Regions from separate parts of the Telluria sp. ZT3P26 genome, predicted to be linked through region 2. Evidence: predicted binding sites of a transcription regulator. Region 2 holds the regulator's gene; the other holds the start of a gene.

Region 1 (6,700 bases), on a different contig from region 2:
GAGCAACGATCCCAACCGCATTACGCTGACCGCCACCGACAAGGGCGATGTGGTCGGCACCCTCAGCATCGGCATCGATTCCGAGGTCGGGCTGATGGCCGATGAAGTCTTCGGCGCCGAACTCGATGCCCACCGCGCCAACGGCGCGCGCCTGTGCGAGTTCACCAAATTTGCCTTCGACCCGTCGGTACGCTCGAAAACCGCGCTGGCCAACGTGTTTCACCTGGCCGTCATCTACGCCCGCGACATGCATGGCTGCACCGACATCATCATCGAGGTCAACCCGCGCCACCGCCGCTTCTACGAGCGGATGCTGGGCTTTCGCAAAGAGGGTGAGCTCAAGATCAACACACGCGTGGATGCGCCAGCCTACCTGCTGCGCGTGAACCTCAAATACGTTACCGAGCAGATCAGCATTTTTGGTGGTACCTTTGCCGCCGATGGTGAAACCGAAGAGCGCTCGTTTTACCCGTACTTCTTCTCGCCCCGCGAGGAACGCGGTATCATCAACCGCCTGCTGCGCATGGATGAGTCACATCCGGCATAAGCACCCGCATCGCCGGTACGCGCCCTGCACTTCCTGCGGCGCCGACCATCTCGTCCCTACTTTTTCGCAATGTCCCCGATGAGCAATCCGTTTCAGTACGAGCAGGCGTTTTCACGCAATATTGGCTGGGTCACGCCCGCCGAACAGCAGCAGTTGCGTGGCAAGCGCATCGCTATCGCGGGTGGCGGCGGCGTCGGCGGCGTGCACCTGCTGACGCTGGCCCGTCTGGGCGTCACGCGGTTTCACATTGCCGACTTCGACACGTTCGACATTCCCAACTTTAACCGCCAGGTCGGCGCGATGATGTCCACGGTCGGCCAGCCCAAGGCCGACGTGCTGGCGCGCATGGCGCGCGACATCAATCCCGACATCGAGATCAGGATTTTTCCCGAGGGCGTCCACAGCGACAATCTCGACGCATTCCTGGCCGGCGTCGACCTGTACGTCGACGCGCTGGACTTCTTCGCCTTCGATGCACGCCAGCAGACCTTTGCCGCCTGCGCACGCCTGGGTATCCCGGCCACCACTGCCGCGCCACTGGGCATGGGCGCTGCCCTGCTCAACTTCATGCCGGGCAAGATGACGTTCGAGGAATATTTTGGCTGGGGCGATCTGCCGGAGGAAGAGAAGGCGCTGCGCTTTGTCGTCGGCCTGGCCCCGGGCGGCCTGCACCGTCCCTATCTGATGGTGCCTGGCTCGGTCAGCTTCGCCGAACGGCGTGGCCCGTCGACCATCATGGCCTGCCAGCTGTGCGCCGGCATCATCGCCACCGAGTCGCTCAAGATCCTGCTGGGACGTGGCGACGTGCTGGCGGCGCCCTGGGGCATGCAGTTCGATGCCTACCGCAACAAGCTCAAGCGCACATGGCGGCCAGGCGGGAACCGCCATCCGATCCAGCGCCTGGCGATGGCGATCGGCCGGCGTCAGTTTGCGCGCATGGCGGCGGCCGGCCGCTGAACGACGAACGCGTCGGCAACCGGCGCCGACGCGTCGAAGGACGAAAAAAAACCACTGTCGTTACCGGCAGTGGTTTTTTTCTTGCTTGAGAACAGGACCTGCGTGGCAGGCCCGTGGTTCTTAGGCAGCTTTCTTGTTGCGGCGACGTGCTGCGTACAGACCCAGCATGCCCAGGCCCAGCAGGCCAACCGATGCTGGCTCTGGCACTTCAGCTGCGTTCGAGAACACGACATCCAGCGAACCGTTGATGGTCTGGGTACCGGTTGGGTTGAAGTTGTTCAGCTGACCCGACTGGAACGAGAAGCTGTAGAACGGGTTCGGTGCAATGAAGAAACCAGCGCCCGCAGCGGTCAGGTTGAACGTGGTGTTCGAACCAAAGCTGCCGCAGTTGATACCGTCGGCGCCGCAAGTGCTCAGGCCTGGATTGAGGGTACCCACGCCAGTCAGTGGCTCGCCCGTTGCCAGCAAGACGTCATCATCGCTGCCAGCGATAACAAAGTCACCACGGCCGTTGACTGGAGCGATGACATCCGTCGAAGAATTATTCAATGGAGCATCCAACACGAACTTCAGGTCGCCAGCTTCGCTAGGCGCGAAATTGAAAGTGGTGATGTTGCCATTGACCGACACGGTGCCGGACGCTTTATACAGAGCATAGATGCCGTAGTTGAAACCCAGACCAGTCTCAAGAGGGGTCAGTGCAGTGTTGCCGCCGTTGGTGACGAACTGGCCAGCGCGCCAGTACAGGGAAACGTTGAACGTGCCGTCATCGTTGAACGTGGCGATCTCAGTGTAGTTACCGGTGATCTTGTCGGCGCGGAAATTAGCAGTTGAACCGACTGGATCGATGGTGAATGGGTTAAACGGTGCCGCTTGAGCGGTTGCGCCAGCGAACATTGAGGCTGCTGCGATCGACGTTGCGACGATGGTTTTTTTAAAAGCGTTCATTTCGTAAATCTCCTGGGTTGTCTGGGGTACTACTCACGAAGCTATATAAGCAATCACCGTGCCAGCTCAGGATATTTGTTTTAAATCAAGTGGTTATCTATTTTCATTGATTCAAATCAAATGCTACTGTAAAAAATACCGACAGCATATTTACCGCTTAAATACCATGCTGTCAGAGTATTCCTACAGAGGTTTGCGTACCACCACATTCCATGTGTTTCCGGAAGTAAATTCCGAGTGAATTACATATCCTGCTGCCAACATCTTGGCGCGTAATTCTTCCACGTGGAACGGGCTATATAGAATGCCTTTACGGATGCCCCAGTCGTTAATCTTCTGCGCCGCCCAGCGTAGCGGCGCAATTCCTGCTGGATACAGCAGAACATTTGCTGCCATCGTCCCGCCCGGCTTGAGCACACGCAAAATGTCGCGCAGCGCCCCGTCGATGGTCGGGAAACAGTGGATCGAGTTGGCAATGTTCGCTGTGTCGAAGCGGTTGTCGGCAAACGGCAGCTGGGCTGCATCAGCATGCTGGACCTGGACTTGCGGATTGTTGGCAAAGCGGCGCTTGGCGCCAGCAAGCATTGATGGTGCATAGTCGATGCCAGTAACCTTGACTTGCGGCAATTTGCGGCGACGACGCCAGTTCAGCACCATTTCCAGCAGGGTTCCGGTGCCGCAAGCCACTTCCAGGTGGTCGGGACCGAAGTTCGGTCCAAAGAAGCGCATCTGGGTCCCGATTGTGCTGTTATAAGCGAAGGTCAGAATAAAAAAACCACGCAGGTCGTACCACCACGGCTCAGAGGAATAGGCTTCAGCGATTTCATCCCTGGTCTTACCTGTCGTCATGGAGCATCCTCATTTTCAAACACACGAAACGCTGAATATAGGATGTTCCGGTCAGGCAGGCAAGGCACAAATGCAATCGAGAAATAATTGGCGCACCAGTGCGGGCTCGCTGAAGCGGCAGGACAGCGCGTGAAGAGTCCTTAACCGAGCTGCCGCAGCCGGTTGACGATGCCGGCTTCCTCGCGCGGCGAAAAGAACCATGGGAACAGTGAACGTTCGCCTACCGCCTTGTCCTGCATGCCGCCGAGCTTATTGACCTGCTCGGTGCCATAAGCGGTTGATACCCGCAATAGAACTGCTGGCGCTTGCACGCGTGGATTGTCGCGCGATTCGCAAACGAGCTCGAATCCGAGCATGACTTCGTAGAAACGGCGATGACGCGGATTGACTTCAATGAGAATGTCACTGCAGCCATTCAGATCACGCGCATAGATCAATGACACATGAAACAGCGATGCAAGCACAGCCTTCGATTTGATTGCCGGATCGACTGCGAGCTTGATGATCTCGCATACCCGTCCGCGCCGGCGAAATGGATCGATATGGTCCTTGAAGACCTGATCAGCGAGCAATCCGATATCCGAATCCATGCCCAGACTTAAGGTCCCGAACACATCGCCAGCATCCGATGCAGTCAGCGTGATCCGATTCGGGTCAGTGCCGATCTGGTGATTGCCGCTGTAACCACGCCAGGCGTACATCTTACTGATGAGCATGCTCGCGGAATTGCGCTGGGTATCAATGTCGGCAGCGCGAATCCCGAATACGCGCTGGTTGATCGTGACATCAATGATGCTCGGATTACCATCCGCGGCTGAGTCATCGCCACCAAGCCCGGTGTAAGGGATGGCTGGCGCTAATGTCTCGATCATGTACGTTCTCCTGACAGTATCGGCGCGTCGTGCAGGGACGACAATTCGGTCATCTTTGCATCGACAATTGCTACAAAACCAATTTTATTAACAAATTGAATGTGAAATAGTGGAATTGCTACGCAAATTCCCTCACAGCAAAGAGTATCAGGTCAAGCGGCCTCTGCGGCACGTGGCGACACGAAAGCCTTGTGAAACAAGTGGCGCGTGAGCAACACCAACGGCATCCGCAGCCAGTTGCCACGCACATACAAGGCGAAATGGGCAGCGCCGTCGAAGCGTGCCGCGCAGTCGGGATGCGGCGGCACCAGCGCCCGCGTGAACAGTGCATCCATCAGCGCCAGCACGGGCCGGGGCGGTGCAAACGCCTCGGCGGCGGCCATGACCGAGGCTGGTACTGGCGTGCCGAACGTGCGGTTGGCGTGGCGCAGCGCATAGAACATCGGACGGGTGAGTTCCAGCGCAACAGCGCGCGCGACCAGGCCATCCCAGAAGCCCGGCTCGGCGCCGAAATGCGTCGCCAGGCGATGCATGTCGAACAGGTCGCGCAATCCCTGGTCGAATTCGCCACCAAAGAACAGGTGCACGGCGCTGTGCAGAAACATGTCGTGCGGTGACAACGAACACACGCCCAGCGCGCCGAGATCGCCGGGAATCGGCCGTGCGGCCGCGCGCAGCAATGCCGGGTCGGGCCGCACCGGGGCGGTTTCGGGCAGGATCGCGTGATGGACGTCGATCGCATTGCCGCGCCGCAGGTGCACCATCGGCGGCAGCTCATGCATCCAGGTGCGGTAATAGCGCTGGTCGTAGGCGTCGTGGTGGGTGCTGGCCCAGCCATGGACCATCAGCGCGTTTTCCACGTCGTCCAGCCTGTCCTTGGGTACGAGGATGTCGATGTCCGAGAACAGGCGACCACGGCCGGATGGCAAGCCGGCCATCGCGTAGGCGGCGCCTTTGAGCAGAATCAGGGGCAGACCCAGCTGGGCCAGGTCGCTGCGGATGCGCTCGACCTCGTAGCCAGTCAGGCGCCGATGGCGCAGTGCGACGATGCGCGCCGCTTCCAGGTGCTCGCGCGGCTGTGGCGGCACGTCGTCGAGCAGGCCATGCTCCTCGAGCAGGAACACCAGGATCGCGCCGACATTGGCGCTGTTGGCCTGGCGCAGCAGGCGGTCCCAGCCCGGCAGGTCCAGCAGCCGGACCCGGCCTGGCGCAGACAGCACCTCGACCAGCAGCGATGGCGCGCGCGCGGTCATGCCGTCACTCCCGCCAGGCCGTCGAACAGCGCGATCGCTTCGTCCAGCTGGCTGTAGCAGAATTCGTGACCGTCGGCACCGTCGACCAGATCGCCCAGGCAATCGAAGCCGGCAGGGCCGAGCACGAAATAGTTAAAGGCGTTCTCTGCCACCCGAATGAACAATTGCCCCTTGGACAGCGGGGTGAGCGTGGTCGCGGCACCTGCCTCGTAGCGGGGAAACACGATGTGGCGTGCGCGCCCAACCTTGCCAACCTGCGCCACGCTCGCGGCCGGCGCTTTCATGTGCGCGATCGTGCCCTTGTTGGTGCCGGGTACCGACGGGCCGAGCAAGGCGTCTGGCGCAAACGCACGGATCACGTCGATCGAGGCATTCTTGAGGCTGACCGGCCGGGCCAGCGGTGCGATCATGCCGTCACTGCGCCGGATCAGCGTCAATTCATCCGACAGCAGCCGCCAGCCGCGACAGACCAGGGCGGCGCACAGCGTGCTCTTGCCTGAGCCGGGCGGGGCCGGCAGGATGATCGCGCAGCCATTGCGCTCGATGACGGCGGCGTGCACGATCAGGTAACGGTGAGCGCGGTTCGAGACGCACCAGTTCATGACCCATTCGAACATCGGCCAGGCTTGCGCCACCGGCAGCGGAGCGAACGGCTCGCGGCCATCATGGTCGAAGCGGACCTGCGGATGCCACCAGCGGCGCAGGCCGGTACTTTGACGCAGGCGCACCTGGAAATCGGCAAAGCCGCCCGGCTCCTCGATCAGGTTGTCGCGATACATCAACCCGATGCCATCGGCGACCAGGGGAATATTCGATTGGATTCGGCTGACAAACGGTCCGGTGCGCAGCAACAGACCGGGGCCGCCCAGGCGCCGCACCAGTTCGGCACGGCCCAGATCGGCTACAAGAGACATGGTTCGATCAGATTCAGGGAGGACAGTTGTTCGAGCAGCTCGGCCACATCATGGGCCAGCGTGGCCTCGTCGACTTCGAAACGTTCGCGCAGGATTGCCGCAAGCGCCGATTCAGATGTGGGCCCGGTGCCCATGTGTTGCAGCACGACCAGCGCCTCGGGAGTCAGCAGGTGGGTTGCACCTGACACTTCGTTGAACAGGACGACATCGTCCTGCCACTGGCGGTAATGCAGAACTGCAGGGCCCGGACGACGCCAGGCCCCTGCTTGCTCACTCGCCGTGGACAGCGACAAGGTATTGCCTGACCTGATGGATATTCCAGGAAACACTAGCATTGACCTTGTACATGCCGGTGTTCTT
Region 2 (6,700 bases):
GCCCCGCCCAGCGCGAACGCGGCTTGCCAGGCCAGCGTCAGGTGGGGCATCAGGTAGGCCGCCAGCAGGCCGATGCCCATGGCCGCAGCGACCGTCGTCACGACCTGGCCGAGGCCCAGCCCGAACACGATGCGCCGCATCGAGCGCAGTTGCCCGAGCGAGAATTCGAGCCCGATCGAGAACATCAGAAAGACGATGCCGAATTCGCCCAGCGCATGGGTGGTGGGGCTGTCTTCGGCCAGGGCCAGGGCGTGGGGGCCGATCAGGACCCCGACGGCCAGGTAGCCGAGCATCGGCGGCAGTTGCAGGGTGCGAAAGCCAACCACGCCAAGGACAGCGCAGCCAAGCAGCAACAGGGTGAGTTCGAGACCAGAATGCATGGGGTGAAACGGGCGGTGGTTGTGGTGGCGAGGCGTGCTTGTTATCGAATGTTACGACTGGCAAGTTTTTTGCTTTCGCAATTCGTTTATACTTCTGGAATGAGTGTAACTGATGACCAAATAATGCTGAAAAGTTTTGACGAAACCCTGGCGCAGCGCGTGCTGGAACTGGGTCGCCAGACCCTTGCGATCGAGGCCGATGCCATCGTTGCGTTGCACGCGCGCCTGGGCGATGACAGCAGCTTCGTCGACGCCGCGCAGCTGATCTACGCAGGCACCGGCCGTGTGGTCGTTTCGGGCATGGGCAAGTCGGGGCATATCGGCCGCAAGATCGCTGCCACGCTGTCGTCCACCGGTACGCCGGCGTTCTTCATGCACCCGGGCGAAGCCGCGCACGGTGACCTGGGCATGGTCACGGCGAATGACATCCTGATCGCCATTTCCAATTCGGGCGAGTCGTCCGAACTGCTCGACATCCTGCCGGCCGTGAAGCGCCTGGGCGCGCGCGTGATCGCCATGACCGGCAAGCCGGCTTCGCGCCTGGCCAGGCTGGCTGACGTCCACCTGAACATCGCAGTGGCGAAAGAAGCCTGCACGCTGAATCTGGCGCCGACGACCAGCACCACCGTCACGCTGGCGATGGGCGATGCGCTGGCCGTGGCGCTGCTCGACGTGCGGGGTTTCCGCGAGCAGGATTTCGCGCTGTCGCATCCGGGCGGCGCGCTGGGCCGGCGCCTGCTCACGCATGTGCGCGACGTGATGCGCACCGGTGACGCCATTCCGTCGGTGGGCCTGGATGTCCCGCTGGTCAAGGCGCTGCTCGAGATCAGCCAGAAGGGCATGGGCATGACTGCCGTGGTCGACGCCGCTGGCCGCCCGCTGGGCGTGTTTACCGATGGCGACTTGCGCCGCGTGATCGAGCGCATGCACGATTTTTCGAACGTGCTGATTCGCGACGTCATGCACGCCAATCCGCGCAGCGTACGCCCGGAACAGCTGGCGGTCGACGCGGTCGCCGTGATGGAAGAATTCCGCATCAACCAGATGCTCGTGATCGATGAGGCGGGCCAGCTGGTCGGCGCGCTGCACATCCACGACCTGACCCGCGCAAAGGTGATCTGATGAACACTCCCGTATTGGCCCACATCGAGCGCGCCGCGCGCATCAAGGTCATGATCTTCGACGTCGACGGTGTGCTCACCGACGGCAGCCTGACCTACGGCCCTGATGGCGAAGTGACCAAGACCTTCAATGTGCTCGACGGCCTGGGCATCCAGATGCTGAATAAATCCGGCGTGCAGACCGCGATCATCAGCGCGCGCCTGTCGCCGATCGTCGTGCGGCGCGCCGCCGACCTGGGCATCTCGCATGTCTACCAGGGCAACCACGACAAACGCATCGGCTTTGCCAATCTGCTCGAGGCCACCGGTTTTACCGCCGACCAGTGCGGCTACATCGGTGACGACGTGATCGACCTGCCGCTGTTCGCGCGCGTCGGCTTTGCCGTCGCGGTGCCGTCGGGCCATCCGGACGTCCAGCACCGCGCGCATTACGTGACGAAGAACGGTGGCGGCCGTGGCGCGGTGCGCGAAATCTGCGACCTCGTCATGCGCGCGCAGGGCACCTATGACCAGGCGCTTGCGCCGTACTTCGCCTGACCGCCATGGCCACCATCGCCTCCAACAAACGCACCGCGCATCGCTGGAATCTGCTGGCGATGATCGTGATCGGCGTGTTCTTCGCCTTCGGCAGCTTCTGGCTGCTGCAGCTGATGCAGGGGACCGAGATCGATGCGCAGCTGGGCGGCCCGGCCAACGAGCCGGATTACATCGTCGAGAATTTCTCGTTCGTGCGGATGACGCCCAACGGCCAGCCGAGCTATGTCGTGTCGGGCAAGCGCCTGGCCCACATCCCGCAGGGCGACGTGTCGAATGTCGACCAGCCCCTGATGCGCGGCGTTGAACCGGGCCGTCCGCCGATGACGGTGGTGGCCAAGAATGCGCGCATCTTCCATGAAGAACACCGCGTCGAACTGTTCGGCGACGTCGATCTGCAGCGCCCGAAGACGCCCGCCAGCGAAGCGCTGCGCGTGCGCACGCAGGCCATGACCGTATTGCCCGACGAAGAAATCGTCAAGACCGACCAGCCGATCGACATGGAGCTCGGCGCGTCCAGCCTCAAGGCCGTCGGCCTGGTGGCCAACAACGCGACCATGCAGATGAAATTGTCCGGCCGCGGCCGTATCGTCTATCCGCCACGCCAGCGCTGAAGGCCACCAGCCATGCGCGCGTGCTAACCCAGGACCAGCACCATCATGAAAAAACTCTTTGCTGCCGCTTTCTTTTCTCTCCTTTCCCTGAGCGCCATGGCAGAAAAGGCCGACTCGCTCAAGCAGGCGGCGCTCGAATACGATAACGGCGACCTCGATGGCGTCGCCGGCGTGCGCACCTTCACCGGCAACGTGATCCTGACCCGCGGCACGCTGCTGGTCAAGGCCGAACGCGCCGTGGTCCGGGATACGCCCGAAGGCTATATGAGCGTGACGCTTACCGCCGCCAACGGCAAGCCGGCCACCTTCCGCCAGAAGCGCGACGGCGGCCCGAACCTGTGGGTCGAAGGCCAGGCCGAACGCATCGAATACGACGAACGTACGGAGCTGGTGCGCCTGTACTCGAACGCCGTCGTCAAGGAACTCGAAAACGACCGCATGACCAACCAGATGACCGGCCCGTTCATTTCGTACGACAACCGCAAGGAAGTCGTCGCCGTGCGCAATGACGTCAGCGGCGAGAGCAAGGTTGGCGGCGGACGTGGCACGCTGATCCTGGCGCCCAAGCGTACGCCGGCCGGAGGCACGCAATGACGGAACTGAACGATCGCAGCACGCTGGTCGTCAAGGGCCTGCAGAAAAGCTATGGCAAGCGCCTGGTCGTGCGCGATGTGTCGCTGGATGTCGAATGCGGCGAAGTGGTAGGTTTGCTGGGCCCGAACGGCGCCGGCAAGACCACCTCGTTCTACATGATCGTCGGCCTGGTCCCATCGGACGCCGGCTCGATCAGCATCAACGGCACCGACATCACCAGCCTGCCGATCCATCGCCGCGCGGTGCTCGGCCTGTCGTACCTGCCGCAGGAAGCCTCGGTGTTTCGCAAGCTGACGGTGGAAGAAAACATCCGCGCCGTGCTCGAACTGCAGAAGGTCAACGGCAAGTCGCTCACCAAAACCGAGATCAACGACCGCCTCGATACCTTGCTGGCCGACCTGCAGATCGAGAAGCTGCGCGAGAACCCGGCGCTGTCGCTGTCGGGCGGCGAGCGCCGCCGCGTGGAGATCGCGCGTGCACTGGCGACCAACCCGCGCTTCGTGCTGCTTGACGAACCCTTTGCCGGCGTCGACCCGATCGCCGTGATCGAGATCCAGCGCATCGTGCGCTTCCTCAAGGAGCGCAAGATCGGCGTCCTGATCACCGACCACAATGTCCGCGAGACGCTTGGCATCTGCGACCGCGCCTACATCATCAATCAGGGCGCGGTGCTCGCATCCGGCCGGCCCGACGATATCATCGCCGACGAGTCGGTGCGCCGCGTGTACCTTGGTGAACATTTCCGCATGTAAGCCATGACCAATTGATGAAACAGTCCCTTCAGCTCCGCACTTCGCAGCACCTGGCGCTCACGCCACAGCTGCAGCAATCGATCCGGTTGCTGCAACTGTCGACGCTCGAACTGCACCAGGAGATCGAGCAGATACTGGGTGATAACCCGCTGCTCGAAAGGCTCGACGATCCGCTCGATCATTCGGTGCGCTTGCTGGCCGATGGGGCGATCAACAATGCGCCGGCACCCGGCGAGGCGCCGCCGGCGCCGGGCCAGCAGGCCGAAGGCGAGGGCAGCGCCCCGGCCGAGGGCGAGGGCGCTGAAGGCGGCGCGGTCGATGGCGACCGGCCCGACAATGACTGGAGCGAAGGCAGCGGCGCGTCGTCCGGCAGTGGCAGCAGCAGCGACGACGAAGACGGCCGCCCGCAGCTGGAAGCGTGCGCCATCACGCTGCGCGAACACCTGATGGAGCAGGTGCGCGAAACGCTGCTGTCAACCCGCGACCGCGCGCTGGCCGAACTGGTGATCGACGCGCTCGATGACAACGGCTACCTGGAAGAACCGCTCGACGACATCCACGCACGCCTGCCCGAAGAACTCGAGGTCGACCTCGACGAACTGCGCTGCGCGCTGGCGATGGTGCAGAGCATGGACCCGGTGGGCGTGGGCGCGCGCAGCGCGGCCGAATGCCTGGCGCTGCAGATCCGGCGCATGCCGGGCGTGCCGATGGTCACGCGCCGCATGGCCCTGAAGATCGTCGAAGGCTACCTGACCTGGTTCGCGCAGCGCGAATACAGCAAGCTGAAAAAGGCGCTCGATTGCGACGACGAAGACCTGCGCGAAGTGCAGGCCGTGGTCCGCCAGTGCAATCCGCATCCGGGCGCCGCGTTCGCGTCGAACGTGTCGGATTACGTGGTGCCGGACGTGATCGTGCGCCGTGCCAAGAACGGCTGGGCGGTCACGCTGAACCCGGACGTGATGCCGCGCCTGCGCGTGAACAGCCTGTACGCCACGATGCTCAAGCAGGGCCGCAGCGAGAGCCAGATGGGCGCGCAGATGCAGGAGGCGAAGTGGCTCATCAAGAACATGCGCCAGCGTTTCGACACGATCCTGCGTGTGGCCGAGGCGATCGTCGAACGCCAGCGCAACTTTTTCAGCCATGGCGCGGTTGCCATGCGGCCCCTTGTTTTGCGCGAGATAGCTGATACACTAGGTCTGCACGAGAGCACGATCTCTCGTGTCACAACCCAGAAATACATGCTGACCCCGCACGGCATGTTCGAGTTGAAGTATTTCTTCGGTAGCCACGTTGCCACCGAAGCGGGAGGCGAAGCATCCTCAACGGCAATCCGTGCGCTCATCGCACAATTGACAGGAGCAGAAGACCCTAAGAATCCATTATCCGACAGCAAGATCGCGGAAATGCTCGGGGAACAAGGCATGGTCATTGCGCGCAGGACGGTCGCAAAATACCGTGAAGCGCTCAAGATCCCCCCCGTCAGTCTCCGCAAAGCCTTGTAACAACGCCGCTCATACAGTCTGTGCCTTCAGCTCCTGTGTGGTGCAAGCGACGTGACATCTTCAAAGGAGTGTGTATGAACCTCACCATCAGTGGTCACCATCTCGAAGTAACCCCTGCCATCCGTGAATACGTTCAGAATAAGCTCGAGCGCATTATTCGCCATTTCGATCAAGTCATAGATACCCACGTCTTCCTGGCCGTCGATAACCTCACTGAAAAAGAAAAAAGGCAAAAAGCTGAAATCAACGTCCAGGTGTCGGGCAAGACCCTGCACGTGGCGAGCGTCGCGCAAGACCTGTATGCCGCAATCGACATGTTGATGGATAAACTGGATCGACAAATCCTGAAGCACAAGCAGATGCTGAAAGACCATAACCGAACATCGATCAAACGCCTGGACGTCGACGAAGCAGACGTCGCTGCCGCCTGATTCGAGCGCAGGTTAACATCGCCAGGGGCGTCTTTTCGGGACGCCCTTTTTGCATCCCGCTGCCGGTAAAATACGTGTTTCCTTTCGATGGATCACGCCATGTCCGAACACGTCCTGACCCGCATCGCCAACCGCGCCGGCATCATCACCCTCGACCGTCCCAAGGCGCTCAATTCGCTGTCGCTGGACATGGTGCGCGCGCTGACCGCGATCCTGCTCGACTGGCAGCATGACGCCGCCGTCGATGCGGTGGTGATCACCAGCAGCAGCGAAAAAGCGCTGTGCGCGGGCGGCGATATCCGTTTCTTCCACGACGTCGGCAACGCCTCGCCGCAGGGCGGCAGCGCACTGCTCGAGGATTTCTTCACCGAAGAATACGCGCTCAATCACCTGATCCATTTTTATCCGAAACCGTATATCGCGCTGATGGACGGCGTGGTCATGGGCGGCGGCATGGGCATCGCGCAGGGCGGGCCCGATTGCGGCCTGCGCATCGTCACCGACCGCACCAAGATGGCGATGCCCGAGGTGAATATCGGCCTGTTTCCCGATGTCGGCGGCAGCCATTTCCTGTCACACGCACCGGGCCAACTGGGGATGTTCCTGGGCTTGACCGGCCTGACGATCGGCGCGGCCGACGCGCTGTACGTGGGCCTGGCCGACGTGTTCGTGCCGGGCGCCGACCTGCCGGCGTTGCAGTCGCTGATCGAGGCGACGCCGGGCGCGGATCTGCCGGCGGCGATCCGCGCGTTCGCCACGGCGCACGCCGGCG

The links. Region 2 encodes sigma-54, which starts transcription at its own class of promoters, with help from an activator protein. Its sites were predicted from a motif close to TGGCANGNAANCTGCTTT; they were not measured.
Region 1: a site for sigma-54 is predicted at 2,499-2,516, ahead of pepA (flocculation-associated PEP-CTERM protein PepA). Genes of this name have one in related genera too.

Annotation. Positions count from the first base shown of each region.
Region 1 covers NZ_JCASII010000002.1:436,675-443,374, reverse strand. Annotated here, with positions in the region: gene AC56LN_RS09795 (GNAT family N-acetyltransferase) at 1-547, shown strand, start outside; gene AC56LN_RS09790 (ThiF family adenylyltransferase) at 626-1,504, shown strand; gene pepA (flocculation-associated PEP-CTERM protein PepA) at 1,625-2,452, opposite strand; gene AC56LN_RS09780 (class I SAM-dependent methyltransferase) at 2,636-3,301, opposite strand; gene AC56LN_RS09775 (GNAT family N-acetyltransferase) at 3,442-4,173, opposite strand; gene AC56LN_RS09770 (nucleotidyltransferase domain-containing protein) at 4,326-5,426, opposite strand; gene AC56LN_RS09765 (HprK-related kinase A) at 5,423-6,340, opposite strand; gene AC56LN_RS09760 (HPr-rel-A system PqqD family peptide chaperone) at 6,328-6,633, opposite strand; gene AC56LN_RS09755 (hypothetical protein) at 6,611-6,700, opposite strand, start outside.
Region 2 covers NZ_JCASII010000006.1:80,183-86,882, forward strand. Annotated here, with positions in the region: gene AC56LN_RS19135 (monovalent cation:proton antiporter family protein) at 1-380, opposite strand, end outside; gene AC56LN_RS19140 (KpsF/GutQ family sugar-phosphate isomerase) at 480-1,502, shown strand; gene AC56LN_RS19145 (KdsC family phosphatase) at 1,502-2,038, shown strand; gene lptC (LPS export ABC transporter periplasmic protein LptC) at 2,044-2,649, shown strand; gene lptA (lipopolysaccharide transport periplasmic protein LptA) at 2,695-3,243, shown strand; gene lptB (LPS export ABC transporter ATP-binding protein) at 3,240-3,995, shown strand; gene AC56LN_RS19165 (RNA polymerase factor sigma-54) at 4,010-5,497, shown strand; gene hpf (ribosome hibernation-promoting factor, HPF/YfiA family) at 5,572-5,928, shown strand; gene AC56LN_RS19175 (enoyl-CoA hydratase/isomerase family protein) at 6,028-6,700, shown strand, end outside.